2 regions of the Polaromonas potterensis genome follow, and region 1 is predicted to be linked to the other one. Evidence: riboswitches for the same ligand, from Rfam matches in the RefSeq annotation. Region 1 holds a riboswitch; the other holds the start of a gene.
The links. Region 1 has a riboswitch for glycine ahead of R6254_RS08365 (D-amino acid dehydrogenase). Riboswitches for the same ligand answer to the same signal wherever they lie in the genome.
Positions count from the first base shown of each region.

Region 2: another riboswitch for glycine. It lies ahead of gcvT (glycine cleavage system aminomethyltransferase GcvT); the one in region 1 lies ahead of R6254_RS08365 (D-amino acid dehydrogenase).

Region 1 is NZ_JAWQLX010000003.1:467,943-483,272, forward strand. Features, by position in the region: gene R6254_RS08310 (LysR substrate-binding domain-containing protein) at 1-603, opposite strand, end outside; gene R6254_RS08315 (DUF6650 family protein) at 1,390-1,878, shown strand; gene recG (ATP-dependent DNA helicase RecG) at 1,887-4,022, opposite strand; gene queA (tRNA preQ1(34) S-adenosylmethionine ribosyltransferase-isomerase QueA) at 4,040-5,107, shown strand; gene tgt (tRNA guanosine(34) transglycosylase Tgt) at 5,101-6,252, shown strand; gene R6254_RS08335 (aldo/keto reductase) at 6,291-7,295, shown strand; gene R6254_RS08340 (serine endopeptidase) at 7,296-8,378, opposite strand; gene R6254_RS08345 (DUF2145 domain-containing protein) at 8,389-9,252, opposite strand; gene R6254_RS08350 (hypothetical protein) at 9,275-9,727, opposite strand; gene R6254_RS08355 (MFS transporter) at 9,906-11,846, opposite strand; gene R6254_RS08360 (helix-turn-helix domain-containing protein) at 12,109-12,840, shown strand; glycine riboswitch at 12,878-12,966, shown strand; gene R6254_RS08365 (D-amino acid dehydrogenase) at 13,178-14,533, shown strand; gene R6254_RS08370 (FIST signal transduction protein) at 14,494-15,330, opposite strand, start outside.
Region 2 is NZ_JAWQLX010000011.1:44,584-59,913, reverse strand. Features, by position in the region: gene R6254_RS18405 (two-partner secretion domain-containing protein) at 1-1,291, shown strand, start outside; gene R6254_RS18400 (FecR family protein) at 1,302-1,757, shown strand; gene R6254_RS18395 (hypothetical protein) at 1,816-2,154, shown strand; gene R6254_RS18390 (sulfite exporter TauE/SafE family protein) at 2,151-2,906, opposite strand; gene gcvP (aminomethyl-transferring glycine dehydrogenase) at 2,925-5,822, opposite strand; gene gcvH (glycine cleavage system protein GcvH) at 5,939-6,307, opposite strand; gene gcvT (glycine cleavage system aminomethyltransferase GcvT) at 6,348-7,574, opposite strand; glycine riboswitch at 7,617-7,718, opposite strand; glycine riboswitch at 7,741-7,842, opposite strand; gene R6254_RS18370 (TRAP transporter large permease) at 8,016-9,293, opposite strand; gene R6254_RS18365 (TRAP transporter small permease) at 9,358-9,852, opposite strand; gene R6254_RS18360 (TRAP transporter substrate-binding protein) at 9,932-10,903, opposite strand; gene denD (D-erythronate dehydrogenase) at 10,971-11,981, opposite strand; gene R6254_RS18350 (TAXI family TRAP transporter solute-binding subunit) at 12,042-13,340, opposite strand; gene R6254_RS18345 (TAXI family TRAP transporter solute-binding subunit) at 13,337-14,644, opposite strand; gene R6254_RS18340 (electron transfer flavoprotein-ubiquinone oxidoreductase) at 14,778-15,330, opposite strand, start outside.

The DNA of each region.
Region 1 (15,330 bases):
GCGAAAACAATGGCCGGTGCCCAGCAGCAACATGGTCTCCTGCTTCAGTTCCTCGGCGGTGATGCTGTCGCGCGCGGCCAGCGGATGGTTGCTGGGCACAGCGGCCATGAAAGGCTCGTCGTACAGCGGCGCAATCGCCAGGTTGGTATCGGGAAAAGGCTCGGCCAGGATGGCGCAGTCGATCTCGCCGGTGCGTAGTTCTTCAAGCAGCTTGACCGTGAAGTTTTCCTGCAGCATCAGCGGCATCTGCGGCATGGCCGCAATCGTCTGGCGCACCAGGTCCGGCAGCAGGTAAGGGCCTATCGTGTAAATCACGCCCAGGCGCAAGGCGCCGGCCAGCGGGTCCTTGCCACGCTTGGCGATCTCGCGAATGCTCTCGGCCTGCTCCAGCACACTTTGCGCCTGGCGGATGATTTCTTCGCCCAGTGGGGTGACCGTGATTTCATTGGCGTTGCGCTCAAACAGCTTGACCTGCAACTCCTCTTCGAGCTTCTTGATCGCCACACTTAAGGTCGGCTGCGACACGTGGCAGGCTTCCGCGCCTTTGCCAAAGTGTTTTTCACGGGCGACGGCGACGATGTATTTGAGTTCGGTGAGCGTCATGGGGTGATTGTGCTGGTTTTCGTGCCTGGATTTCCAGCGTTTGTGACTTAACCACCAAGCCGGGTCTCGCCCCGGCGGGCGAGGCACTTTGTCTTTGCTTCGCCAAAGAAAAGTACCCAAAAGAAAGGCGACCCGCAGTCTGGGTCCCTGCGCTGCGCTACGGGCAACTTGTGCTGCTCGAAGGTGACGGAAATTTTAGAAACTTGTCGGCTTCGCCGCCTTCGGACATCTAAAATTTTTGCCCATCCCCTCCTGCGCTGCTCAGCCCAGCCAGGACGGGGTTGAGAGGAAAAATTCGGAATCGGGGAGCAGAACGCGCAAAGCGCGTTCTGCGGAATTTGGCTGTTGGTATTTGTTCCCCACCCCCTTCTGTATGCGCTGAGGAGCACAGGGCCAGACGGATCAGGGCTCGCGATTGTCTGAGCCGCAGGCGAGTTCGAGCGAGACCCCGGCTGGACCGAGCACCGCAAGGTACCCGTAGCGCAGCGAAGGGTCGCAGACAGTAGGGTCGCCTTCTCTTTGCTTACTTTCTCTTGGCGACGCAAGAGAAAGTGAGTCGGCCGCCGGGCCGAGACCCGGCTTGGTCGTGCACCAACAAGGCCGGAAACAAAGAAGGTCCAGACGGGCTTCTAAGGCAATAATGGCCATGAGTTCCACCCAAGTCACTTGATGAACAGTCAGACCTTTCCATCGTGGCACTTTGATGCCGTTTGCCTCAAATCTCACGACGCACGGCTAGTTTGGGCGGGAGAAGTCCCCTTCATTCGTTTACGCTCAGGAGCACCAATGAAATTTCACGAAGTCGTCTCCCGCGTCACCGGTCTCAGCGTCCCCATCTTCGGAGTTCAATGGAATCCGCCCGAGGCGGAGTGTGTCGTGGCTCGACGCATCCTCGCATTCTTAGAAGACCGGCGCGTCCTGTTCGTTCCGTCCGAGATGGAGGTACCACATCACTGCGTTGATTCCATTCTCCTCATTCGAGAGTTTCTCACCACGGAACTCGGAAAACTTGACGCAAAGAAGGATCTAGCACTCGGTCTTCGTGCGATGCGTGCCGCATGCCGAAAATTCCTCTCCACAGTAGAGACCGATGATCGGTGTGCCGTTCGGTTTGGCGCAACCCAAGGCCACCATGCAAGCTGGGTCTTCAATGGTGCAGTGGGTGAGTTGCGTGGCGTTTTTGGCGTTCACATCGCACGGCTCGCTGCGTCGCATGGCTTAGATATTGAAGGGGACTTGGCCTCAATCATCCCGGCGCCGCCAGATGAACATTGACTTGTCAGTCAAGCCTTCAAAAACTCAGCCTTCCCCCCCAGCCACCGCAAAATATGCCGATGCGCCAGGTCGGCGTACTGATCCAGCATTTGCGGCGCCAGTTCCCGCGCCCAGGCCAGTAGCGCGGTATCCGTTTCCAGGTCGGCAAACCGCAGCAGCGGCGCACCCGACTGGCGAGCCCCCAAAAACTCGCCCGGGCCACGAATGTCCAGGTCGCGCCTGGCAATCTCAAAACCGTCTTGCGTTTCCACCATGGCTTTGAGCCGGGCGCGAGCGGTTTCGCCCAATCGCGGCGCATCACCGGTGGAATACAGCAACACGCAGGCCGAGGCCGCGGCGCCGCGCCCGACCCGGCCGCGCAGTTGGTGCAACTGACTCAGGCCAAAACGCTCGGCATGTTCAATCACCATCAGCGAGGCATTGGGCACGTCCACCCCCACCTCGATCACCGTGGTGCTGACCAGCACGCCGAGCTGGCCGCTGGTGAACAACGCCATCACCGCCTTTTTCTCGGCCGGCGGCATGCGTGAATGCAGCAGGCCGACCGGCGTGCCGGGCAGGGCTGCGCTCAAGGCTTCGTGTGTCTGGGTGGCGTTGATCAGGTCGACCGATTCGCTTTCTTCAATCAGCGGGCAGACCCAATACACCTGCCGCCCCTGGTCCAGTTGCGCACGGATACGCTCCACCACCTCGTCGCGTCTGGCCTCGCTGACCACCTTGGTCACAATGGGCGTGCGGCCAGGCGGCAACTCGTCAATCGTCGAGACGTCGAGGTCGGCGTAATAACTCATGGCCAGGGTGCGCGGGATGGGCGTGGCCGTCATCATGAGTAAATGCGGCTCCTTGCCGCCTTCGCTCATCTTGCTGCGCAGGGCCAGCCGCTGCGCCACGCCGAAGCGATGTTGCTCGTCGATGATGGCCAGCGCCAGGTTTTTGAAAACCACCTTGTCCTGGATCACCGCATGGGTGCCGACCACCAGGCCGGCGGCGCCGCTTTCAATCATGGCAAGCGACTCGCGCCGCTCCTTGGCTTTCTGGCTGCCGGTGAGCCACGCGGTCTGGATGCCCAGCGGTTCCAGCCAACTAATCAGCTTGCGAAAGTGCTGCTCGGCCAGGATTTCGGTGGGCGCCATCAACGCGCATTGCCAGCCGGCATCTATACAACGCGCCGCGGCCAGCGCCGCCACCACGGTTTTGCCGGAGCCGACATCGCCCTGCAGCAAACGGTGCATGGGAATACTTTTTTGCAGATCGGCGGCGATCTCGGCGCCCACACGTTGCTGCGCCGCCGTCAGGCGAAAAGGCAGGCGCTCCAGCAACTGCGCTTGCAAGCTGCATTGGGGGCCGCGCATCGCCGCCCCGTTCAAGGCCGGCGCACGCATGGCCGCCCGCACGCGGCGCGCCTGCAACTGCGACAACTGCTGGGCCAGCAACTCCTCGGCCTTGAGCCGTTGCCAAGCCGGGTGGCTGCGGTCTTCGAGCGCGGCCAGCGCCACATCGGGCGTGGGATGGTGCAAAAACAATAGCGCCTCACGCAAGCTGGACAAGGGCTGGGGCAAGTTTTTGCTTAAATATTGCGCAGGAATGGTTTCCCGCAGGTCGGCGCGGGCCAGGCCACCCAGCACCGCCTTGCGCAAATACGCCTGCGGCAAGCCGGCTACGGTGGGGTACACCGGCGTCAAGGCAGCCGGCAAATCACCACCGGCCGAGCGAAAGCTGGGGTGTACCATTTCCCGGCCCACAAAACCACCGCGCAGCTCGCCGCGCACACGCACACGGGCGCCTACGCTCAGGGTTTTCTGGTGTGAAGGGTAAAAGTTGATGAAGCGCAGCACACAAGTGTCGCTGCCGTCGTCTACCGTCACCCGTAGTTGGCGGCGCGGCCGCAGGGTGATCTCGCTGTGGGTCACCTCGGCCTCGATTTGCACGGTTTCGCCGTCGCGCGCGTCGGCCAGCCGGGTGATGCGGGTTTCGTCTTCGTAACGCAGCGGCAGGTGCAGGGCCAGGTCGATGTCGCGGCGCAGACCGAGTTTTTCCAAGGCTTTCTGGGCCGGCGACTTCTGTGCCGGCTTGGGCGCGGTCGGGCTCCCAGCCCCGGCTGCGGCCTGAATCACTTTTCGGGAAGAGGCACCAGGGGGCGACATGGGACAATTGTGCCTTCATGAAGACGCATTTCAGCCTCAGTGACTTTGATTTCACACTCCCCGACGAATTAATCGCCCAGCAACCCACGGCCGAGCGCCGCGGCTCGCGCCTGCTCGACGGCCGCGTCAGCCCGCTCGTGGACCGGCAGTTTGCCGATTTGCCCGAGCTGCTCCAGCCAGGCGACCTGTTGGTGCTCAACGACACCAAGGTGGTCAAGGCCCGCCTGTTCGGCCAAAAAAGCAGCGGCGGCCGGCTCGAGCTGCTGATCGAACGGGTCTTGTCCTCGCCTCAGGATACGGTCCACGAAGTGGCCGCCCACATGAAGGTCAGCAAAAAACCCTTGCCCGGCGCCGTTATGCAAATGGACGGCGGCTTTACCGCCACCCTGCTGGGCCGCTGGCCCAATACCAACGGGCCGCTGTACCGCTTTGCCCTGAGTAGCGAGCCTTATGCGCTGATGGAAGGCCACGGCCATGTGCCGCTGCCGCCTTACATCACGGACAGCGATACGGCGACCGACGAGCGCCGCTACCAGACCGTGTTTGCCAAACACCCGGGCGCCGTGGCGGCACCGACCGCAGCCCTGCATTTTGACGATGCCATGCTGGCGCAACTGGCGGCCAAAGGCGTGTCGCGCGCCACCGTCACGTTACACGTGGGCGCCGGTACCTTCCAGCCCGTGAAGGCCGAAAACATCGCCGACCACGTGATGCATTTCGAACGGTTTGAAGTGCCACCGGCGACCTTGCAGGCGATTGCCGACTGCAAGGCGAGAGGCGGGCGTGTGGTGGCTGTGGGCACCACCACCGTGCGGGCGCTGGAGTCCCATGCGAAATTCGGCGCCGACTGCAAGGACACCAACATCTTCATCACGCCCGGTTTTGAGTTTGCCGTGGTGGATATGTTGCTGACGAATTTTCACCTGCCCAAAAGCACGCTGATGATGCTGGTCAGCGCGTTTGCCGGCTACGACCACATCATGGCGCTGTACCGCCATGCCATCACGGAACGTTACCGTTTCTTCAGTTATGGTGATGCCATGCTGCTGCAAAAATCCACCCCGGAGGCCATCGCGCCATGCTGAATTTTGAAGTCCTGAAAACCGATGCAGCCGAAGGCGCTTACCTCGGCTCCTACGCCCGCCGCGGCACGCTCACGCTGAACCACGGCGTGGTGCAAACCCCCATCTTCATGCCTGTGGGCACCTATGGCACCGTCAAGGGTGTGATGCCGCAATCGCTGCACGAGATGGGCGCACAAATCATTCTGGGCAATACCTTTCACCTGTGGATGCGTCCGGGGCTGGACGTGATGCAGCAGTTTGGCGGCCTGCACAAGTTTGAAAGCTGGCACAAACCCATACTCACCGACAGCGGCGGCTTCCAGGTCTGGTCGCTCGGCGAGATGCGTAAGATTTCCGAAGAAGGCGTGAAATTTGCCTCGCCGGTCAATGGCGACAAGCTGTTCCTGACACCCGAGATCTCGATGCAGATCCAGACCATTCTGAACAGCGACATCGTCATGCAGTTTGACGAATGCACGCCTTACGACACCAAGGGCCACATCACGACCGAGTCCGAGGCGCGCACCTCGATGGAGCTCAGCCTGCGCTGGGCCAAACGTTGCGTGGCCGAGTTTGAAAAGTTGAACAACCCCAACGCCTTGTTTGGCATTGTCCAGGGTGGCATGTTTGAGAACCTGCGCCAGGAGTCACTGGATGCGCTGGTGGAGCTGGACTTGCCCGGTTATGCGATTGGCGGCGTCAGTGTCGGCGAGCCCAAGGAAGAAATGCAGCGCATCATGGCGCACACGCCGCACCGCCTGCCAGCCAACAAACCGCGTTATTTGATGGGTGTGGGCACACCGGAAGACCTGGTCGAAGGTGTGGCGGCTGGCGTGGACATGTTCGACTGCGTGATGCCGACACGTAACGCGCGCAACGGCCACATGTTCACGCGTTTTGGCGACCTGAAAATCCGCAATGCCCGCTACAAGACCGAAGATGCGCCGGTTGACGCGACCTGCAGTTGCTACACCTGCAAAAACTTCTCGCGCGCCTACATGCACCACCTGGACCGCTGCGGCGAAATGTTAGGCCCCATGTTGTCCAGCATCCACAACCTGCACTACTACCTGAACCTGATGCAGGAAGTGCGTGATGCGTTGGATGCCGGGCAGTTTGGCGCCTTTGTGCTGCAGTTCCGCCAGGACAGGCAACGCGGCGTTTAGGTCTAGCCCCACAAAAAATCACCGACAAGGAAGTCCCCATGCAGTACCGCCGTCTTGGAACAAGCAACCTGAAGGTCTCCGCCCTGTGTCTGGGCACCATGATGTTCGGCCAGCAGACACCCGCGGACGAGGCGGCGCGTATCATGGCTTCCGCCCGCGAACACGGCATCAACTTCATAGATACGGCCGACGTCTACAACGAAGGCCGGGCCGAAACCCTGCTGGGCCAGTTGCTGGCGGGCCAGCGTGACCATTGGGTGCTGGCCAGCAAGTTGGGCAACCGCATGGGCCAGGATGTCAACGCAGGCCATTATTCGCGCCGCTGGCTGATACAGCAGACCGACGCCATCCTGGCGCGCCTTGGAACCGACTACCTGGACATCCTCTACCTGCACCGCGACTTCCACGATGAAAACCTCGAGGAAGCCGTGTCTGCGCTGGGCCATTTGATACGCGCCGGCAAAATTCGCAGTTTTGGTTTGTCCAATTTTCGCGGCTGGCGCATCGCTGAAATCATGCGCCTCTGCGAAAAAATCGGCGTGCCGCAACCGGTGGTCTGCCAGCCGTATTACAACCTGCTCAACCGCGGCCCGGAAGTCGAAATTCTGCCGGCCTGCGGCCACTACGGCCTGGGTGTTGTGCCCTACAGCCCGCTGGCGCGCGGTGTGCTCACCGGCAAATACCCGCCCGGCCAGCCGCCGGCCGAAGGCACACGGGCCGGCAGCGGCGACAAACGTATTCTGGAAACCGAATTCCGCGAAGAGTCGCTGCTGATCGCGCAAAAAATCAAGGCACGTTGCGACGCCAAGGGCTGGGTACCCGGCCAGTTCGCCGCCGCCTGGGTGCTGGCCAACCCCTTGGTCAGCTCGGTGATCGCCGGTCCGCGCCTGTTGTCACATCTGGAAGATGTTTACGGCGCGACCGACCTGGTGCTGGACCGCGAGGACGAAGCCTTTGTGAATGAACTGGTCATTCCCGGCCATGCGTCCAGCCATGGCTACAACGACCCGAGTTATCCCTTTTTCGGCCGGCCAGTGGGCTGATCAGCCGGGCGCGCCGGTCGGCACGGCCGGCTTGGGCGGCGCCTGGCGTTGGTCCCCCGGTGCGCCACAAGCGTGGCAAAACTTGGCAAATGCACTCTTGCGGGTGGTGCAGACAGCACAGTGGTCGTGCAGGCCAATGCCGCAATGCGGACAAAAATCAATCGCGGTGTTTTTCAAATCGACCGGGCGCTCGCAGCCCGGGCAGACACTTTTGGCCAGACGTGCCAGCGCGGTGTCGTAACTCAGCTCTTCACGCCGCTGCGCGTCGGGCAGTTGTTCGGCCAGGCGCTGCCGCTCCAGGTAGCGGTTCAGCGAGACGATGGCCTGCCGGCCCACCAGCACGGTCACGAGGATGCCGACCACGTAACGCACGTAGCCGCCGTAACTCGGCAAGTAAGGCACGAGTTCAACAAAGAAGGCGAACAGCGCAAAAAAGATAAAGCCCCAGACAAATGGCCAGTAAGTGCTTTTACGTTTTTTGGCAAACAGCCAGCCAGCGGCCACCAGCAAGGGCAAGGTGAGCGCCAGGCGGTACAAAAACACGCGTAATTCCTGCGCACGGCGGGCGCTCTCCCATTTGACTTGTGCCGCGCGCTCCAACTCATTGAGCTGATCGTGAGTGCGCACCGAACTCTGACTCGCGTCCAGCGCCTTTTGCTGCTGCGCCTCCAGCGCGGCCAGGGCCTGCCGCTCGGTCGCTTTCAGGCTGTCCAGCGCCCGGGTGCGCGCCAGCAACTCGGGGTCTTGTTCGGCCCGCTCGGTGGCGCGCCGTGTGGCCAGCCAGTTGTTAAAGGTTTCGCTGGCCGAACGTGTATTGGCCTGCGCCACCTTGAGTTTGAGTCTGGCCTGCTCCAGCGCCTCTTGCGCATCGCGGCCGTTGCGCTCCGCTGTTTTGAGCGTTTCGCGCAACTCCGATGCGGCCGGTTGCGCGATGAAGTCCTCCATCGACAGCGATTTTTCGACCTGCGGCAGGTCGCCCACCAGGGTACCGCCCAACCCGATCAAAAAGCCGGCAAACACCAGGGCCACCAGCCACAGGCCGCGCTGAAACCACTTTTCCGACAGTCGTAGAGTTTTGCTCATCAGGGCTCTTTCAAGGTTGGCGCAAAGTGACGGGTGCCGCGCCCAGACCGGTACGTTGCATCCACAGGAACACGGAATCCACGGTCACGGTTTCGATGCGGTCTGCAAACCGTTTTTCGTTGGGATGATCGTCGAAGGCCACATTGGCGGCGGTGGCACGCCCGCCCAAGCGGGTCAACGCCCGGATGTGGAGCGGCGTGGGCTCGTAAGCCTTGAACTGCAGCCAGGCCTGGGCCTGCTCGCGTGATTTGATTTGCGGCTCCATCGCCAGCGCCAGGGTTTCGATCGCCCACTGGTTGGACTGCTGGTATTTGCGGCCCCAGGCGTAACTGACGACGCTATAGGGCTTGTGGTTCAGGCTCAAGGCCCGGCCGTCCTGCGAAACATCCAGCAGCAGAGGCAGCAAACGCTCTTGCACCTCACGCGCCGGCACCACCCAAGCCGCTTCAAAGCGCCAGAGGTCATCCAGGAAAAATTCTCCCAAGCCCTGGCGGTAGACGGCAGAGTCCGCCGTGCCACATTGGTTGAGCTTGTGCAACACGCGCCAGACATGGCCATTTTTTCCATCCGGCGTGAGCTGGGGCTGCTTGTAGGCAAAACCCAGATGCGAGTAATACAGGCCGTATTTGCTCAAGTCCTGCCCGGCGCGCGCCAGCACCACCACTTGCTGGCCGCTGGCATCCAGCGCGGCCAGTGTGCGTGCGGCCAGGTTCAGGCTGCGTTCCACGGTTTGGGCCTGAGGCGGCTTCGCCTCCTCGCAAGAGCGCCCGGCATGTGCGGCCGGACCCACCAGCAGCAGCACCCAAGCCAGCAGGCCGGTGCGTCGCATGACGGCGCGGCAGGCAAGCTGCGCCCGGGTCATCCATGTGTTCATCAACATCCCTTTATTTACTTACTTAGTTGGTCAGGCGCTGGTTATGCAGCAAGGCGCGCCCCAGCTCATTGGGAATAAAGGCGATGGCCTGGCCCGCCGCCGACAGCACCACACCAGCCGTGATGGCACTGACCGTGACCGCTGTACCCACTGCCAACGAGGCCGTGCCCACCCCTTTGCCCACCATTTCCACGCTGGCCTTGGCGCCATCGGACACCCGTTCCAGCACATACACCGTGCCGCGCGCCGACACCTCCACCGTCTTCACGACCAGCACCGCGCCGGCGGCGGACAGCGCCAGGGGCACGGCGGCCAACTGGCCGGCGGCCGAACTGGCCACCACCGAGGCCAAAGGTACGGCCGACACGGCGCTCAAGGCCGACGCCTCGCTTTGCGCCTTGGCATCAAATGAGGCTCCAGCCCCCGCTACTGTTACGCAGACAGCTATCAATAATGCAGCAAATGACCTTTTCACGAAACTTTCCTTTTGAACGTTAAAACCGTTGGCGATGGGCAGCTTGAGGAATCGCATGGACATAAAACCCTTTGAAAAAGTGGAAGTACTGCCAATGTGCCCCGGCCGCGCCGCCAACAAGGCAAATAGAGATACAACGATTCAATAATGAACTGATCGTACCTTTATTTGATACTTTTCAGGCCTTGAGCAAGGCCATGACCCGGGCCCGCAAGGCCTCGGGCTGCACCTGCGCCGGCGGCATGGCGGCTCCGGCATTCAGGCCCACCCGGCTCAGCAAGCCGCGCCGGAAGGGCCGCACCATGGCTCCGCCCTGCTCGACCCGGCTAAAGAACGAGCCCCACAAATTGGTCAGCGCCATGGGCACCACCGGCACGGTCAGGCCGTCCCGTTCGGCGTTTTCCAGAATTTTCATGATGCCGCCCTTGAACTCTTGCAAGGTGCCGTCCCGGGTGATGCCGCCCTCCGGGAAGATGGCCAACAAATCCCCGTTGCGCAACACCTGGGCCGCCGCTTCAAACGCAGCGTCATAGGCCGCCGGGTCTTCGCCGCGCGGCGCCACCGGAATCGCCTTGGCCAGCCGGAACAACCAGCCCAGCACCGGCATTTTGAAAATGCGGTGGTCCATCAAAAAATAAATCGGCCGGGGGCTGGCGGCCATCAACAACACCGGGTCGACAAAACTCACGTGGTTGCAGGTCAACACGGCCGGCCCCTGGACGGGGATGTTGTCCTCGCCCCGGACCTTGAAGCGGTAGACACAACGCGAGGCGAACAAGGCGATAAACCGCAGCAGGTATTCAGGCACCAGCAGGAAGATGTACAAGGCCACCACGGCATTGGCCAGGCCAACCAGCAAAAATATCTGCGGGATCGTCATGCCAAGTTGCAGCAACACTCCCGCGATCACCGAGCTGGCGATCATGAACAGCGCGTTGAGAATATTGTTGGCCGCGATGATGCGGGCACGGTGCGTGGCTTGTGCACGCAGCTGGATCAGCGCGTACATGGGCACGCTGTACAGACCGGCGAACAGCGACAACAAGGTCAGGTCGGCGAGCACGCGCCAATGCGCCGACGCGGCGAGAAATTCCGTCAGGCTCAGCGCCGTGGCTGCGGGCGGCAGGCCGCGCGACGCAAAATACAGGTCCACCGCAAACACACTCATGCCAATGGCCCCCAGCGGCACCAGGCCGACTTCCACGTGGCGACGGCTCAGCATTTCGCACAGCAGCGAGCCGGTGCCGATACCAATGGAAAACACCACCAGCAACAAGGACGCGACCTGCTCGTTGCCATGCAACACTTCCTTGGCAAAACTCGGGAACTGGCTCAGGAACACCGCGCCGAAAAACCACATCCAGCTGATGCCCAGCAGGGAGCGGAAAACCACGATGTTCTCGTGGGCGAGCCGGAGATTGCGCACGGTCTCGGTGAACGGGTTCCAGTTGATCTTGAGCCCCGGATCGGTCGCCGGTGACACCGGAATATAGTGCGCGACCGCACGGCCCAACAGGGCCAGGCCGACACAGCTGAAACCCACATGGTGGGCGCCGATTTCGGGCACGGCGATGATCAGGCCGCCGGCGACATTGCCCAGCAAAATGGCCACAAAGGTGCCCATCTCCACCATGCCGTTGCCGCCCATGAGTTCGCGCTCGCCCAGGTGTTGCGGCAAATAGGCGAACTTGACCGGCCCGAACAAGGTGGAATGCAGGCCCATGAGGAAGGTGCAGCCCAGCAGGATAGTCACGTCGGCGCTGAAAAAGCCCCAGGCCGCCAGCGCCATGATCAGCATCTCCAAGCGCTTCACAAAAACAATCAACGTGCGTTTTTCGTACTTGTCGGCCAGTTGCCCGCTGGTGGCCGAAAACAGCAGAAAGGGCAGGATGAACAGCGCACCGATCACCAGCCCCGCCATCGCGGGCGGCAGCCAGCTGACTTGCAACTGGTAGGTCACCATCACGGTGAAAGCGAACTTGAACAGGTTGTCGTTGGCGGCGCCGGAAAACTGGGTCCAGAAAAACGGGGCAAAACGGCGCTGCTTGAGCAGCGCGAACTGGTTCGGGTGTTCGTTGGCAGACGGGGGGGGCACCGGTGCGGCGGGATCAACACTCATGACGGACTCCTCTTTTCAGTGCTTGCGCGGCAAGCTCTTGCGGCTGCCTGGATGGCCTGCCCGGTTGGCAGGTCAGTGCCCCGGATTCTGCCCTGATTTTTCCGGTTCCCTGGATCCTTGGTTTTTCGAAGATCAATGTCATGCGCAGCCCTTTCAAGGTGTGGGCGCAGTCTGCTCTCACCAACGCCCTCTGCACTTCGTTATCGATACAAGACCACGTCAGAGGACTTAAAGTATCGACCATCGATACCAAGGAGTTCTGATGAGCACAAGCGCTGACCTGGTGACTGCCTTGAAAAAGGAGCTCAAATCCGCCCAGATGACGTATGCCGATCTGGCGCGCGCACTCGGCATGGCCGAGTCCAGCGTCAAACGGATGTTGTCCCGGGGTGACATGCCGCTGTCGCGTGTGGACGCGATTTGCCGCGCCCTGAAACTGGACTTTGCTGATCTTGCGCGGCGGGTGGCCGATAGCCAACCCTTGCTGGCGGAACTCACCGAAGCGCAGGAAAAAGCCGTGGTGGCCGACAAGAAGCTGCTGCTGACCGCCATTTGTGTGTTGTCGCAATGGACGTTGGAGCAGATCACGGGCAGCTACCGCCTTACAGAGACGGAATGCATCAAATATTTCGCGCAACTCGACCGCATCGGCATCATCGAACTCAAGGCCCTGAACCGTTACCGGCTCAAACTCGCCAAAACTTTTCGCTGGCGGCCGCATGGCCCGGTGATGGATTATTTTCGCGACAACGCCTTGCTGGACTATTTTTCCGGCGGCTTCGACGGCAGCGGTGAAGGTCTGCTGCTGGTGCACGGCGCCATCAGCCGCGGCCTGGCACCTTCGTTTCTGGAACGTATGCAACGCGTGGCACAGGACTTTGCGCAGCAACACCAGGCCGACCAGAAACTGGCCGACAAGGACCGCGAAGGCTACACCTTGCTGCTGGCCATGCGCAGCTGGGAGTTCGAGGCATTTACGGCCTTGCGGCGTTAAACATTTTGACAAGCCGGCCCGGCTTCGGTGAGAATCGGGCTCTCATGCAGGAGAGTGGACGCCCCAGGCGTCCCACCGAAGGCGCAAACTCCCATACACGCTCAGGTCCCGTACTGCATGCTGAAAATAGCCGTCTGGAGAGCCTTTGCATCACCTTGATGCATCGCACCGAAGGAGCAAACCCGCAGCGCCCGCTGCGGCGTGAATCTCTCAGGTACCAAGGACAGGGGGAGCGGCAACCAACAGAACGACACCCGTTGTCGGCGTCAACACGCTATCCATTTGATAGCTAGATACGCCCATTCTGCTTGGACCCACTGTCTAAAAGGTTCTCAATATGCGCGTTATTGTTCTCGGCAGCGGCCTGCTCGGCGTCAGCTCGGCCTGGTATTTGTCCCAACTCGGCCATGAGGTCACCGTCATTGACCGGCAAACCTCGCCGGCGGCGGAAACCAGCCACGCCAACGGCGGGCAAATTTCGGTCAGCCACGCCGAACCCTGGGCCAACCCCAGCGCCCCGTTCAAGGTGCTCAAATGGCTGGGCAAGGAAGATGCACCGCTGCTGTTCCGCTTGCGGGCCGATACCCGGCAATGGGCCTGGGGCCTGCAATTCCTGCGCGAATGCACACCTGCCCGCACGCGCCACAACATCCGCCAGATCGTCCAGCTCGGCAGCTACAGCCGGGACATGCTGCAGCAGCTGCGGCGAGACACCGGCATAGACTACGACCAGCGCACGCAAGGCATTTTGCATTTCTACACCTCGCAGCAGGAGTTCGAAGGCGCGCTGGAGCCTTCGCGCCAGATGCGCGAGCTGGGCTGTGAGCGCCGGGTGATCTCGGCCGACGAAGCGGTGGCGATAGAGCCCGCGCTGGCCACCCTGCGCGGCCAACTCGCAGGCGCCACCTACACCGCCGAGGACGAATCGGGCGACGCCCGCAAATTCACGTTAGCCCTGGCCAAACTCTGCGAGGCGCGTGGCGTGCGCTTTTTGATGGGCCACCACATCACGCGCCTGCTCAAGACCGGTAACCAGATCACCGCGGTGGAGGCCACCGATCCACAAGGCCGCTACCTGCAACTGACCGCCGACAGTTATGTGCTGGCGGCCGGCAGTTTCAGCGCGGCGCTGGCCGAGCCCCTGGGCCTGAAGTTACCGATTTATCCGGCCAAGGGTTATTCGGTCACCTTGCCGGTGATAGAACCCACACGCGCTTACCAGGTGTCATTGACCGACGACGAGTTCAAGCTGGTGTTCAGCCGCTACACCACGCCGGGCAGCGACGGTGAGGCCGAAGACCGGCTGCGTATTGCCGGCACCGCCGAGTTCAACGGCTACGACCGCCAGCTCAATGCGGCCCGCTGCCAGGCGATTGTGCGGCGCGTGCAGCAACTTTTCCCCGGCGCAGCCGATGTGAACCGCGCGCAATTCTGGAGCGGCCTGCGTCCGGCCACGCCAAGCAATGTGCCCTTGATTGGCCAGAGTCGCATCAGCAACCTGTTCCTGAATACCGGCCACGGCACCCTGGGCTGGACACACGCCTGCGGTTCGGGCAAGGCGCTGGCCGATATCGTGAGCGGCCGCAGGCCCGAGCTTGATTTTGCGTTCCAGGGCGCTGTGCCCAAACGCTCGCCGGGGGCTGCTGGCCGTTCTCAGGCGCCCGTGGTGAACACCGTCAAGACGCCGGTGTAACCATAAAGCTGGTGGCGGGCAATCTCGCCGCCGGCAAAAAAACCCACCAGCGGCACATCGCCCAGCGCACGCCGCACAATCTGCAGCTCGGCGCTGGACGCACCGAAGTGTGGTCCGCCACGCCCCGAGCAACTGACATATATCGCGCCGGCGATACGCCGGGCCGGGTGCGGCGCTGCGTCGGCGTGTAAACCGCTGAGGGCGCTGGCGACGTCGAGGCTGACTTCTTCGGGCTCCAGCTCTTCGCGGATTTCGGCACAGACACGCACCAGGTCGGCGCGCGCCGCCTCGGCGTTGCGTTCGCAAAAAGCCAGCTTCATGCCCAGGCTGGGCACGTCGGCAATCGCGATGCCGCTGCGCGCCGGGTCCAGGCCGATGATGTGGCGCACCACCACGTCGGCGCCAAACTGGCCGGGCCGCTGCACGCGGCCGTCTTGCAAGGCGGCGTCGGCGCTGCGCAGGCCGACCAGGGTGGTGCGTACCTTCTCCAGCGCATCACGCGGCTTGTCCAGCGAGACGCCGAGGTCGGCCAGCATCACGTCCAGCGCGCTCTCGCCGTCCAGCGCCGTGACCACATTGGCGTCGCAGGCGGTGATGTCATGTTCGCCGGAAATCGGCTGGCAGCCCTGGGTCACACGCGACATCAAGGCCGCGCCTTGGGCAAACGCCACACCGCTCAGGCCGCCGCTGAAGACCCCGCCGGCAGCGCCCTGCCCCTTGACATTGCCGTTGCCGCTGAGTGCGAACTGCACCGCGTTGCTGCGGCTGGACGCCAGCCCGCCAAACACATAACCACT
Region 2 (15,330 bases), on a different contig from region 1:
GAACATTGAAATCGTTGCTGCAGGACCGGACTCCGGCGTCACGGTGGCAGGTGGCAATGTCATCACGTCGAGTGAATCCGGCGCCCGCATCAAGGCCTCCACCATTGTTGCGCAGCTCGATGCCGGCACCAATGTGTCCATCACCACTGGCGCGGCAACGCCTGCCTCGGGCGATATCACCGTGTCTTCCGCCATTGCCAAGACCAGTGGCGCGGATGCAGCGCTGACACTGAACGCTCACAACAACATCATCATCAATGCGGACATCACCAGCACGGCGGGCAAGCTTGACCTGAACCTGAATAGCAACTTCCAGAACAGCACCCCTGCCGCCGACCATGCGGTGCAACTCAACGCCAACCTCAACCTGAACGGCGGCGGGCTCACGGTGTCGCAAGACGGCGGCAATGCCAACGGCACACTCAATATTGCAGGCGGCACGACATCGCTGACAGGCGGCTCGGCCATCAAGGCTGCCGCCGTCAATGTGCTGGTTGGCGGCACGCTCGCCGGCGCGGGCGACCTTGTGCTGGGTGGCACCGGAACGCTGACCAACAACGGCATATTGACGCTGGGCACATCCAGTGGATACGGCAGGCTGGCCGTGCAGGGCAAGTACGTCCAGGGCAGCTCCGGCGTGCTCAATATCAAGCTGGGGGCCAGCGACGGCTTCGACGTGCTCGCCGTTGATGGCGCGATCACCGTGGATGGCAGGCTCAATGTGCGCGGAATCAACAATTTTGTGCCGGCTGTCGGATCGACGTTCAACGTTCTGACAGCAGGCCCGGGCAGTAGCGGCCGCTTTAGCACTGTCAATGCGCCCGACCTGTCCTTTGGTGGCAACACGGCGGGCATCGCCGTCACCTACCCAAACGCGGGCAACAACTTTGTCCGCCTCATCGCGGGCAATTCGGCTGCAGCGGCAGCAGGAGCAGCAGCATTAATGGCAGCGGCAGACGCTGCTGCGAGGGCAGCGTTTGCTGCTGCCCTCGCCGCAGCAAACGCTGCCGCCCTCGCGCCCGTCGCGCAGGCACTGAATTCAACCGTGAACATTATCAATACCGTCACGCCATCCGCCACACGCGTGCCTACGCTGCAGAGTGAGCTGACACCTGAGCAGGTCGCAGGGATGCCGGTCTCCATACCAGCAGCGAACAGCGGAGGTTCGCAGCAAGGCAGTCCGGACGACAAGGCAGAGGCCAAAAAGGATGACAAGAAGGAGCCTCTAGCCCCTGGGAACGGCATGAGCATCGCCCCAAATGCGCCTGTCAAAAAAATGTATTGCAACTGAGGCGCATGACATGAATTTGCCAACATTTCTCACCCAACTGCTCGCCACACTGACGCTGTTGATGCTGACCCCGCTTGCGCAAGCGCAGGTGGTGGGCACGGTTGCGCGGGTCTCCGGCCTGATGGTGGCCAAAAGTGTCGATGGCCGCACCCGGGTGCTTGCCTTGAACTCACCGCTGCGCCAGGGCGACACCCTCACCACCGAACGCAACACCTTTGGCCGCCTGGAGTTTGTGGACGGCGCCGCCATCGTCCTGCAGCCCGAGTCGCGGCTGGTGTTGACGCGCTACAGCTACGACGCCGCACAACCCCAGCTGGACAAGGTTGAGCTTGAACTGGCGCAGGGCGGCTTCAGCAGTACCACCGGCGAGCTGGGCAAACGCAGCAAGGATGCCACCACCATCACCACGCCTGCAGGCAATCTGCAGGGCAGCGCCAGCATGGAGGTTTCCCTGAGGCAGCCTTAAAACGTGTTTAAACGCACCTGAGCAACTTCCCCTACAACCTCACATCACAGGAAAGCCCATGAAAAACTACATCCTGAGCACACTGGCCTTGCTGGCCACGCTGGTTTCTGGTGAAGCCTTGGCGCAGCTCACACCACCACCGCCCACGGGGGTACGCGCCCCGGGACTCTATGTGCAAGTCCTGGACGGCCTGATTCACGTCACCAACCCGGCCGGCACCAGCAATTTCTCATCCGGCCAATTTGGTTACACCGCAAACTTCAGACAGCCGCCGGTCCTCTTGCCCCTCAACCCCGGCATACAGTTCACGCCACCGCCGGCGTTCAACCAATCCACCGCACCAGGCGGCAATACAGGGCCGACCAAGTCCAACACCGTGGATTGCGAAGTCCGCTAGGCCAGTCGCCGCAACAGGCCTGGCAACGACGAAACCAGCAGTGCCACACCGGTACAGGTCAGCAGGCTCAGCACTATTTTGCGAAAAGCCGCTTCGCTGATGCCGATATACAGCCGTGCGCCCAGCAGGGACGGGATCAGCATGGCCGGCGCGACGATGGCGAAATAGGGCAGGGTGGCGCTGCTGATGATGCCGGTGGCGACATAACTGGCAAAGGTGACGGCCAGCATGGACAGGTTGAAATTCTGGATGATGGCGCGCTGCGTATCTTTCTCCAGGCCGCGCAGCGTGCACCACAAGGTCGGCAAGACGCCGGTAAAACCGCCCAGCGCACCCATCAAACCGCCGCCAGCGCCTACCAGCCCGTCGGCAACACGCCCGCCGCGCGTGATACGCGGCAGTTGCGTGCTCAGCAGCATGGCCGGACACCAGACCAGCAGCAGCGCGCCCAGCAAGGCCTTGAACACTTGCACGTCCAGCCGCGGCAGCAAAAGCAGCCCCAGCGGCAGGCCGAGCAGGCCGCCCAGCACAAAAGGCGCGAGCCGTTTCAGATCAAACCCGCGCTGCACGGTGACGGCGGCGATGATTTGCCCGGTGAGGGAGCCGAACACCGCCAGGGCGGCCGCCAGACGGGGGTCCAGGGTCCAGGCCCAGAAGGACATGGACACCAGGCCGAAGGCAAAACCCGATAGGCCTTGCACAAAACCCGCGGCCATGGCGCCTGCGATGATGATCAGCGTTTGCGAATCCATGCGTCAACCGGGGCCGGATCAGGACACGTAGTCGCTGATGGGCACGCAGCTGCAGAACAGGTTGCGGTCGCCGTAGACGTTGTCCACGCGACCCACCGGCGGCCAGTACTTGGCGTGCTGGGTGGTGCTGAGGATGGCTGCGCCCACGTCGCGGGTGTAGGCATGCTTCCACTCGCCCTTGAGCAGGCTCAGGGCCGTGTGTGGCGCGGCTTTGAGCGGGTTGTCGTCCTGTGGCCACTCGCCTTTTTCGATACGGCGGATTTCCTCGCGGATGGCGATCATCGCGCTGATAAAACGCTCCAGCTCGTCCAGCGTTTCGCTTTCGGTGGGCTCGACCATCAAGGTGCCGGCGACCGGGAAGCTCAAGGTTGGGGCATGAAAGCCGTAGTCGATCAGGCGTTTGGCCACGTCTTCGGCGGTGACGCCGCTGGTTTCCTTGAGCGGCCGCAGGTCCAGGATACATTCGTGCGCGACATGGCCGTTGGCGCTGGCGTACAAGGTCGGGTAATGGTCTTTCAGGCGGGCGCTGATGTAGTTGGCGCTCAGGATGGCGACTTCGGTCGCCTGCTGCAGGCCTTCGGGGCCCATCATGCGGCAATACATCCAGCTGATGGGTAGCACCGCGGCATTGCCCAGGGGCGCTGCGGAGATGGCACCGACACCGTTGACCGGCAAGCCAGCCGTGGCATGGCCGGGCAAATAAGGCACGAGGTCGGCCACCACACACACGGGACCGACACCGGGACCGCCGCCGCCGTGGGGGATGCAGAAGGTCTTGTGCAAATTGAGGTGGCTGACATCGCCGCCGAATTCACCGGGGGCGGCCACGCCGACCAGGGCGTTCATGTTGGCGCCGTCGACGTAAACGCGTCCACCATGTGAATGCACCAGTTGGCACAACTCTTTGACCTGGGTCTCAAACACGCCGTGTGTGCTGGGGTAGGTGATCATCACGCAGGCCAGATTGGCGCTGTGTTGTTCACACTTGGCTTGCAGGTCGGCCATGTCCACATTGCCTTGCGCATCGCAGGCCGTGACCACGACGGTCAAACCGGCCATGTGGGCGCTGGCTGGGTTGGTGCCGTGCGCGGACGACGGGATCAAGCAGATATTGCGGTGGCCCTGGCCGTTGGCCTCCAGCCAGGCCTTGATGACCAGCAGGCCGGCGTATTCACCCTGTGAGCCGGCGTTGGGCTGCAGGCTGATGCCGGCGTAACCCGTGGCCTGGCACAACCAGTCGCGCAACTGCTTGTCGAGTTCGGCGTAACCCTGCAACTGTTCAGCGGGAGCAAAGGGGTGGATGTTGGCAAACTCGGGCCAGGTGATGGGAATCATCTCGCTGGTGGCGTTGAGCTTCATGGTGCAACTGCCCAGCGGGATCATGGTGCGGTCCAGCGCCAGGTCCTTGTCGCTGAGCATGCGGATGTAACGCAGCATGCCGGTTTCGGAGTGGTGCGTGTTGAACACCGGGTGGGTGAGGAAGGCGCTGCTGCGGCGCAGGTCTTCGGGGATCAGGGAGGTGATGCCTTTTTCGAAGCTGCTCACCACCGGCAGGGTCTGGCCGGGCTGGGCAAAAAAGGACCAGAGCAGCTCGATGTCCTTGCGGCTGGTGGTTTCGTCCAGCGACACGCCCAGGTGATTATTCAAGCGAAATCGCAGGTTGGCCCCCGATTGGCGGGCGCGATCAGCTATTAAATTAGTAGCGTCTCCGGTCTTGATCGTGACCGAATCAAAGGCGCCGGTGTTGGTGATCTCGTAACCCAGCTCCTTGAGACCCTGGACGAAAATCGCGGTGTAGGCGGCTACACGTTCGGCGATACGTTGAAGGCCTTGCGGGCCGTGGTAGACCGCATACATGCTGGCCATCACCGCAGGCAAGACCTGGGCGGTGCAGATGTTGGAGGTGGCTTTTTCGCGGCGAATATGTTGCTCGCGGGTTTGCAGCGCCAGGCGGTAGGTCGGGTTGCCGTGGCTGTCGACACTGACACCGACCAGGCGGCCGGGCAGTGAGCGTTTGAACTCGTCGCGGCAGGCCAGGTAAGCCGCGTGCGGGCCGCCGTTGCCCATGGGCATGCCAAAACGCTGGGTGGTGCCCAGCACGATGTCGGCGTCCCATTCGCCAGGCGGTGTGAGCAGGGTCAGTGCCAGCAGGTCGGCGGCCACACACAGGGCGGCGCCATCGGCATGGGCATGGCCCGCCAGCGGCCGCAGGTCATGGATGCTGCCGGTGGTGGCCGGGTACTGCGCCAGCACGCCAAAGTAGTTGCCCTCGGCCATCATCATGGGCAGGGTGCTGGAGGCGGTGCTGACCTTGACCTCAATGCCCAGCGGTTTGGCGCGGGTCTGGATCACTTCAATCGTCTGCGGGTGGCAGTCGCCCGCCACCAGGAAGACATTGCTTTTGCTTTTGACGCTGCGTTTGGCCAGGGTCATGGCTTCGGCGGCGGCGGTGGCTTCGTCGAGCATGGACGCGTTGGCAATCGGCATGCCGGTCAGGTCGCAGACCATAGTCTGGAAGTTGACCAGCGCCTCCATGCGGCCCTGCGAAATTTCGGCCTGGTAAGGCGTGTAAGCGGTGTACCAGGCGGGGTTTTCCAGCACGTTGCGCAGAATCACGCCAGGTGTATAGGTGCCGTAATAACCCTGGCCGATAAAGTTTTTGAAGACCTGGTTTTTGGCGGCAATCGCCTTGAGCTGCTTGAGCGCGGCGGCCTCGGTCACCGGCGCCGGAATCGCCATGACGCTTTGGCGCGCGATGGAGCGCGGCACAATCCCGTCGATCAACTCGCGGCGCGAGCTGGAGCCCACCACCTTGAGCATATGGACTTCGTCCTCCGCTTCGATGCCGATGTGGCGGGCGATAAACTCAGCAGGATTTTCAAGCTCGCCCAGCGGCTTGGCGGTTGACATCAACATGGGGATTCTTTCCATTGAATGGGACGGGGGCAATTTTTCGACGGGTCGCCCCTAGAAAAATTAGCCCCCTCGGGGGGCAGCGTAGTACGCGAAGCGACAAGCGTGGGGGCGGATATTTATGCGTCTTTGGCAAACGCAGCGTAAGCCGCTTCGTCCAGCAGCGCGTCCAGCTGCTTGGCATCCGACAGCTTGACCTTGAAGAACCAGCCGGCACCCAGCGGGTCGCTGTTGGCCAGCGAGGGGTCGTCGCGCAAGGCTTCGTTGACTTCGGTGATGTCGCCGCTGATCGGCATGTAGACATCGGCAGCGGCCTTGACCGACTCCACCACGCCGGCAATGGCTTTTTGCGCAAACGTGCTGCCGACGGCAGGCAGGTCTACAAACACCACGTCACCCAATGCGTCTTGCGCATGGACGGTGATGCCGACGGTGGCGATGTCGCCGGTCACGCTGAGCCATTCGTGGTCTTCGGTGTACTTGATCATGGTTTTCTCCATTCATTAATGTTGTTAGATGCGGCTGGAATCAGCCGCGGAAATAGCGGTTGGGAACAAAAGGCATGGCCGCCACTTCCATGGCGACGGCTTTGCCGCGCACGATGGCGTTGACACGTGTGCCCAGCGTGGTGTACGCGGGCGCCACATAAGCCATGGCGATCGGCTGGTCGATTGTCGGCCCCAGCAGGCCGCTGCTGACTTCACCAATGTGCTGGCCGTCGGTATTTTGCAACTCGGTGTGTTCACGCACCGGCACACGTTCCAGCGCGATCAGGCCGACCCGTTTGCGTGTCAGACTCGCGGGGTTTGCCAGTTGCGCCAGTACTTTGTCTGCGCCCGGGAAACCACCGGCGCGTGCACCGCCGCTGCGCCGCACTTTCTGGATCGCCCAGTTCAGGCCGGCTTCCACCGGCGTGGTGCTGGTGTCGAGGTCGTTGCCGTACAGGCACAAGCCGGCTTCCAGGCGCAGTGAGTTGCGCGCGCCCAGACCGGCAGGTTTGACTTCGGGTTGGGCGAGCAGGGCTCTGGCCAGTGTTTCGGCCTGCGCCGCCGGTACCGAGATTTCAAAACCGTCTTCGCCGGTGTAGCCGCTGCGCGTGAGGAAACAGTCGCACCCCGCGATCTTGAAATGACCGCCGGTCATGAAGACGAGTTTTTCAACACCGGGGGCGAGGCGGGCCAGTGCGGTGACGGCCTGCGGGCCCTGCAGTGCCAGCAGCGCCAGGTCGGGCAGGGGGATGACCTCGCAGCGGCTGCCGATCTTGGCCTGGATATGTGCAATGTCGCCGACCTTGCAGGCGCCGTTGACGATGATGAAAATGTCGCCCCCACGGTCGCCCACTGCGTGTGGCTCCCTGCCCCCCAGGGGGGCTCTCGCGTCTTGGGGCGGCCCGGCGACGCTCGGATCGCCGCTGTTCGCGTAGTCGCGGTTGAAAAACATCAGGTCGTCAATGATGCCGCCCTCGTCATTGAGCAAGAGGCCGTAACGCTGCTTGCCGACCGCCAGATCGAGCACATCGACCGGCATCAAGGTCTCCAGCGCGGCGGCCGCGTCCGGTCCGACCAGGCGCAACTGGCCCATGTGCGACACATCAAACAGGCTGGCGGCGGTACGGGTGTGGTGGTGCTCGGCCATCAGGCCGGCCGGGTATTGCACCGGCATGGCGTAAGCGGCGAACGGCACCAGGCGTGCGCCAAGTTCTACATGCAGCGCATGCAGCGGTGTTTTCAGCAGAGTGGAATCGGTAGCGGACATAGGCGTTCTCCGGGGCAAAGCGTTATCCATGAAAAATCATGGGCTGCCCCTGCTGTCCGCTTTACCTGAGAGATTCACCTGGCGATACAGGTTTGCTCCTTCGGTGGGATGCCTTGAAGGCAGCCTCTCTCCAGTAGGGAACGTTGTCCGGAAAATACATGCCAAACAACGGTTGCCAGTCCTTTTGCCTGAGCGTTCAGCACACCATAAAGGGGATGCATGCGCCTTCGGCGGTTTTCATGTGAAAACTCTCTCCTGACCGGGTAAGTGTAGCCCAAGCCTTGGGTGCGTACACCTCTGGACAGGCGCAGGAGGAACGGAATACTGCGACCGTTGGGTCCGTATCATCAAGTAGGGCGCGGGTCCGGCTTAGCCGGCCCGCAGGCGCAGCTGCCCCCTCGGGGGGCAGGGAGCTACACGCAGTGAGCGACCGTGGGGGCGCTATTTGGAATAGACCAGATCGCGCAAGGTCAGCGAGAGTGCCGGGAAGTAGGTGATCACCATGAGACAGCCGAGGATCACGAGCACAAACGGAATCAGGTGGGTGACGATGCGGTCCAGTGAAATACGCGCCACCGTGCAGGCCGCAAACAGGTTCACCCCGAACGGCGGCGTGATCATGCCCAGTGCGAGGTTGACCACCATCACCATGCCGAAATGCACCGGGTCAATACCGAAATGCATGGCCACCGGCGCCAGGATGGGCGCCAGCACAATGATGGCGGCGCTGGTTTCGATGAACATGCCGATGATGAACAGGGCGGCGTTTACCCCGAGCAGGAACAGCGCTGGCGACTGCAGCACTTCTTGCAGCCAGCGGCCTATGGCGTCGGGCACACCGGCGCGGGTGATCAGAAAGGCAAACAGGCCCGCGTTGGCAATGATGAACATGATCACGGCACTGGAAATCACGGATTTGCGCAAGACCTGCACCAGGTTCGGCAGGCTGATCTCGCGGTAAATCACCACGCCGACAACCAGCGCGTAAAACACGGCCACGGCCGCCGCTTCGGTTGGTGTGAAGATGCCGCCGTAAATGCCGCCCAGAATGATGACAGGCATCAACAAGGCCCAGCCGGCCTGCCAGGTGGCTTTGCCAAAACTCAGGCGGCCGTCGCCGTCGTTTTTGCCCCAGCCTTTGAGCTTGCAATACACGTAGACAAAGGCCATCAGGGCCACGCTGATAAAAATGCCCGGGCCAACACCGGCGATGAACAACTCGCCGATCGAGACTTCAGCGCTGACACCGTACAGAATCATGGGAATGGACGGCGGAATGATCACACCCAGTTCGGCGCTGGTCGCCTGCAGGGCGGCGGCGTAGCTGGTCGGGTAGCCGTGTTTGATCAGCGCGGGGATCAGGATGGCACCGACGGCAAAGGTGGTGGCCACCGAGGAGCCCGAGACCGCCGCAAAAATCATACAGGTCAACACGCAGGTCATGGGCAGGCCGCCCTGAACGCCGCCGACGATACTTTTGGCAAACTCCACCAGCCGGCGCGAAATGCCGCCGGTTTCCATCAGGTTGCCGGCCAGGATAAAAAACGGAATGGCGGCCAGCGGGAATTTGTTGATCGCGGAGAACATTTCCTTCACCGAGATCAGCATGTTGGCGTTGCTGGCCTGGATGCCAAAAACGGCCGCCAGGCCGATGGAGACAGCCACGGAAATGGTCAGTGCGAAACACACGATCATGGTGGTCAACATGACAGCGGTCATTGTGCGATTCCCTTGAAAAATACGGCGCCAGATATGGGGCGATTTGCGTTGTTTGTAGCGTGGCTCATGTGGCGGTTTCCAGTTCCTGGCGCTGGGGATCAATCAGGTTGCCGATGATGCCGATGACGCAGAACAGGCCACCGACCGGCATGGCCACATAACCCCAGAACATCGAGATGGACTCCAGCCCGGCCATGGACTGCACACGGCCGCGCAGGGAATAGTCCCAGCCCCACCAGATGATGACGGCGATCAGGGTCAGCGCGGCCAGACAGACCAGCCAGTCCAGCACACGTTTGATCTTGGGCGGGCTCCAGCGGTACAACACATCCACGCTGACCATGGCGCCTTGGCGGAAGGCGGCGGGGATGCCGAGAAACACCATCCAGATCAGGCTCAGACGGATCAGGATTTCGGTCCACTCGGCCGGCTGCTCCAGCACAAACCGCGTGATGATCTGGAACATGCCCAGCGTCGATGCGATCGCCAGCATGACGCACGCACCGACCATGGCCAGACCGGTGCTCCAGCGCTCGAACCTTAAAAAAGCCTGCTTCATGATGTCTCGCCCGATTGAGAATAAAAACGCCCGCCAGTCCAATGACTGCGGGCGCAGATAGCTATCAAAACCGTAGCGTTTATTTGACGCTGCGGATCTTGTCGATGTTGGCCTTGCCAAACTGCTTTTCAAACTCGGCATTGACCGGCGCCAGGGCGGCGACGAACTTGGCTTTGTCCAGGGTGTCGATCACGGTCATGCCTTTGGCGCGCAAGTCGGCCACACCTTTGGCATCGTCCTCGTCAACGCGGGCTCGATTGACCTTGGCGCCTTCTTTGGCGGCATCGAGGAAGGCCTGTTTGTCGGCCGCGCTGAGTTTGTCAAACGAGGCTTTGTTCATCACAAAAATGCAGGGTGAATAAACGTGGCCGGTCAGCGACAGGTGTTTTTGCACCTGGTCAAACTTGGCCGAGATGATGACTGACAACGGGTTTTCCTGGCCATCCACCGTGCCTTGTTGCAAGGCGGTGAACACCTCCGGGAAAGCCATGGGGGTGGTGATGATGCCAAACCCCTTGTAGGCGGCAATATGCACCGGGTTTTCCATGGTACGCATCTTCAAGCCTTTGAGATCGCCGGGCTCTTTCACGTCACGCTTGCTGTTGGTCATGTGGCGAAAACCATTTTCGGCCCAGGCCAGCGCCTTGAAACCCTTGGCGTCGAACTTGGTCAACATCTCCTGGCCGATGGGGCCGTCCAGCACGGCACGTGCATGGGCCTTGTCGCGAAACAGGAATGGCACGTCGAGGATTTTGGTTTCAGGCACAAAGTTGGGGATGGGGCCGGTCGAGCTGAAAGCCAGCTCCTGGGTGCCCAGTTGCACCGCCTCAATCGACTCACGTTCGCCGCCCAGGGCGCCGTTGTAAAAGGTCTGGACCTTGTAGCGGCCGCCGGTGCGTTTTTCCACTTCCTTGGCAAAGGTATCAATCGCCACGCCTTGATGCGAGTTCTGTGCCGTCGAGATACTGATTCTCATGGTGGTCTGCGCCGTGGCGCTGGCCACAAAACCGATGGCGATGGACAGGCCGATGATGAGTTTGCTGAGTTTCATGGAGTCTCCGGGAGGATGAGGAAAACCGGCCGCAGCGTGGACCAGACCGTAAGTGCACTTTGCATTATTACTGTTGCTGGGGCCGGCTGGTGTCGGGGTTTTCGCCTAAGTACTCCGCAATGATGGCGTCGAAATTGGCATCCGGCAGCAGGCCCAACTGACGCGCACGGGCGGCATCGATGTGGGCCGGCCAACTGGTGACGATGTTGGCAATTGCCGCGTCGGGCGTCCAGTCGATCAGGGCCGTGACCGCTGGGCCGGCCACGCGTTCCAGCGCGGCGGCCATCTCGCCTGCGGTGGTTTTCAGCGCCGGCAGGTTGATGGCCGTGCGTGCGCCCCAGTCGGCATCACTGGCTTCGGCCGCGCGAATCAGGCCACGAATGGTGCGGCTGGGAGATGACAGGGCCACGGGTGTTTCCGGTGGCACCGGACATGCAGCACGAATACCTGCCAGCGGCTCGCGGATCATCCCGCTCAAAAAGCTGGAGGCTGCGCCATTGGGTTTGCCGGGCCGCACGCTGACGGTCATCAGGCGCACATTGCGGCCGCGGATAAACCCTTTGCGCGCATAGTCGGCCACCAGTTGTTCGCCAATAAATTTCTGGATGCCGTAGCTGTTTTGCGGCGTCGGCAAGGTGGTGTCGGTGATCACCGCGGGCAGCGGCTGCTCGGGCGAGTTGCCGAACACCGCCAGTGAACTCGCAAAAACCACGGTGGGCGCACGCTTCAGTTGGCGGCAGGCTTGCAGCAGCGCGCGTGTGGCGTCGATGTTGCTGCGCATGCCGAGGTCGAAGTCGGCTTCGCACTCACCGCTGACCGCTGCGGCCAGATGAAAAACCAGGTCCGTGCCGTCGGCGATGACGGGCGACGATGCGAGCAGGGCATTCAAATCCCCTTCCAGGACTTGTACCCGGCTGTCGGCCAGCAGATCGGCTGGCGGCGCTGCGCGATCAACCAGGGTGAGGCGACGGATGGTCTGGGCCGCGCCGCCGGCCAAGGCGAGTGAGTTTTTCTGGAGCAGTGCGCGGGCCAGGCGTACGCCCAGAAATCCGGCGCCGCCGGTGATGACAATGTTCATGCTTTTTAAACTTTCACGATGTAGGAACGGGGGCCGTGGCGTGCGCGGTTGATGCAAAGTCTAGCGTGCCCGGAGTTTCAGCAACTTTTCCCTGGCCGCGGCCAGGTGTTCGCGCAAGGTGTACCAGCGCTCGGAATATTCGGCCGGCAAATCTAGCTGGGTGACCTGTTTTTCGATGTGGTCGAGTTTTGCGAGCAGCCGGCGCAGTGCGATCGGGTTGTTGCTGGCCGTGCTCTCCATCTCGGTTTCAAGAAACTTCAGCTCGCCGTAAAAATTTTGCATCGCGGCACTGATGCGCCAGTCAAACAGGCGCGGAATCCAGGCCAGGACCAAGAAGGTCAACGCCAGCACGGGAAGCAGGGCGTACAGGATCAATTCTGCCCCTTGTGCCAGGCCGTAGGGCAGCAACAGCTCCAGCCAGGGACGGCTGCCCAGGCTGTAGGCACGGGCTTCTGGAGACAGCGGGAAGTCGCTGCCTCTAAAGCTGGGGAATTGCCCGTGGCGCTGCAAAAAGCTGGGAAATTGATGGATTTCAAGCGCGGCATCCAGCAGCGCTCGCTGCAAGGCCGGGTGCATGTCGGGCCGCACCAGAAGATGGGTTTGCAAACCCATCAGGATCAGGTCGCGTGTTGGCACGTCGCCGCGCAGTTCTATCGCACCTTGCGGCAGCAGGATGGACTGCAACCGGGGATCTTGCGCCGCCAGGGCGCCGGCACGTTCCACACCTAACAAATGAACCGTGTTTTTCTGGTGTAGCAACTGGATGGCTTGCGCATTGTCCCCGGCCGCCTCAAAAAGAATATCGATTTTTCCGTCCAACAGCGCATTGGCTGCATCTAGCCCTGAGGCGCTGGAAAATTGCACGTCGGTGTCGCGCAACCCGGCATGGGCCAGCAAGGCCTTGGCCGCGCTGAAGGACGAGGTGTTGCTGGCGCCGGCGGCCACCTTGAGACCCTTGGCTTGTGACAGTGACGTGAGCCCTGGAAGGTTGGTGAAAATCCAGACCGGCTCCTGGCCGACCACCGCCAGGGCCTGCACAGGCACACCGGTGCTGGCGTAGAGGCCATGCGCAAAACCGATGTCGGCCACATCGCCGCGTGTGAGCAAACGCTCCAGCGAGCCTTTTTGCCGGTCGGAATAAACAATCTCGACGGCGAGCCCGAGGCGCTCCAGCTGTTCGGCATAACGCTGGGCCAGTTGGGCGTAGCTGCCTTGCGGCGAGCCCCCGGCGATCACGGCCTTGGCCGGCGGCAACGTTTTCCAGACCGTGGCCGACCACCACACCACGGCCAGGGCCAGCAGCAACACCGGCAGGTAAAACAGCCCCCAGCGCCGGCGGTAGAGCAGCAAAAGTTTCATCGGCCGCGCATCCGGTACAACCTTTGCCGGACAAACTCGATGTGCTGGTGCAAGGTGTAGCAGCGCGCGATCAAATCTTTGGGCGTGGCAAAAGCCAGCAAGGTTTTGTCGATGCTGTTCAGGCGCAGCAGGAACTTGCTCAATTCCAGGCCCGTTGGCTTCGACTGCGACAAATCGTTTTCAATAAACTTCAGCTCGCCATACCAGCGGTTCACGCGGCTTTCGAGCAACCAGCGCAGATAGGCCGGAATCAGGCGCATCAGGCCCAGCGCCAGCAAGGCCAGAGGCAGGCCGATCAGCAGCAATCGCTCTGCCAACTGGGCCCACCAGAAGGGCAGCAGACCTTCCAGCAGCGGCAAGCCGTGGGCCAATGTGGGTCTGGCCTGTTCGGAGATCGGGAAGTCGATGCGCCGCAGTGCGGGAAAGTCGCCAGTCCTGTGGAACAGGCCGTTGCCGGCATGCACTTCAGTGGCCACGGCCACGGCCAGCCGCTGCAGGGCCGGATGCAGGTCTTCGCGCGCCACCAGGCTGGTCAAGGTGGTCAGCAGCGTGTGGTCACGGGGCGGCAGCCGGGTGTCCAAGGTGCCTTGTGCCAGCAGGCGTGACTCCAGGTAGGGATTGCGTTCGGTGATGGCCGAGGTTTTTTTCAGGTTGGCGATGCGGATCCCCGGCACACTGAGCATGTTTTGCAAGGCGGCGGACTCGGGTGCGGCCACCATCAAGGCCGCATCAATCGTGCCTTGTCGCATGGCCTGAACCGCGGCGTTGCCGCTCAGGGCCGACAGTGTCAGGTCGCTGTCGCTCATCCGGGCTTGCTCAAGCAGTTTGAGTGCGACCCGGCGGTGGCCGCTGCCTTCCGGCCCTATCGCCAGGCGCAGGCCTTGCAACTGGCTGAGCGACTCAATCTCCCGGTTCTTGGCGAAAATCCACACCGGTTCGACATCGACATTGGCCAAGGTCTGCACGCGGCTGCGGTCCCGGCCTTCGAAGGATGTGCCCAGGTAGCCAAAGCCGCCCTGGATAAACGCCAGGTCGCTGACGGCATCGGGACGCCGCAGACGCTCCAGGTTTTGCTGCGAGCCGGCGGAGCTTTGTATGTCCAGGGTGACGCCGTGTTGTGCAAACTTTTCGGCGTAACGTTGCGCGTGGAGGTAATAGGCGCCGTCGGTGGCCGCCGTGGTGATGCTTATCCGATCGGGCGGCATGGGCCAGACCTGAACCCACAGGTAGGCGGCTGCCGCAAGCGCCGCCAGAACGACAGGCAAGCGAATCAGCAGCCATTTACGTTGATACAGCTTTGCCATGCGCACAGGGGTTTCCTGTTGAGTCTGGCGACCGTTATAGCGCAAAGCCTGCCTGCACGGCGGGAAAAATCAAGCGATGCAGGGAAAACGCGAACCCGCCGGCAGCACTTGCCGCCGGCGGGTTCGCGATGACTTACATCCCGCTGTAGTTCGGGCCGCCGCCGCCTTCGGGCGTGACCCAGACGATGTTCTGGGTCGGGTCCTTGATGTCGCAGGTCTTGCAATGCACACAGTTCTGGGCGTTGATCTGCAGGCGATCGCTGTTGTCTTCGTTCTTCACAAACTCATAGACGCCGGCCGGACAGTAACGGCTTTCGGGACCCGCGTATTTCGCCAGATTGATGTTGACCGGCACGCTCGCGTCTTTCAGCGTCAGGTGTGCCGGCTGCTGCTCTTCGTGGTTGGTGTTGGAGACGAACACCGAGCTGAGGCGGTCAAAGGTGATCTTGTTGTCGGGCTTGGGATAGACGATGGGCGTGCACTCAGCCGCGGGCTTGAGCATGGCGTGGTCCGGCTGGGTGCGGTGAATGGTCCACGGCGGGCTCTTGATGCCCAACTTGGGCAGCAGCCACTGCTCGATGCCGGTCATGAAGGAGCCCATGTAGACCCCCTTCTTGAACCAGGCCTTGAAGTTGCGCGACTGGTTCAACTCCTGCGCCAGCCAGCTTTTGGCATAAGCCTCGGGG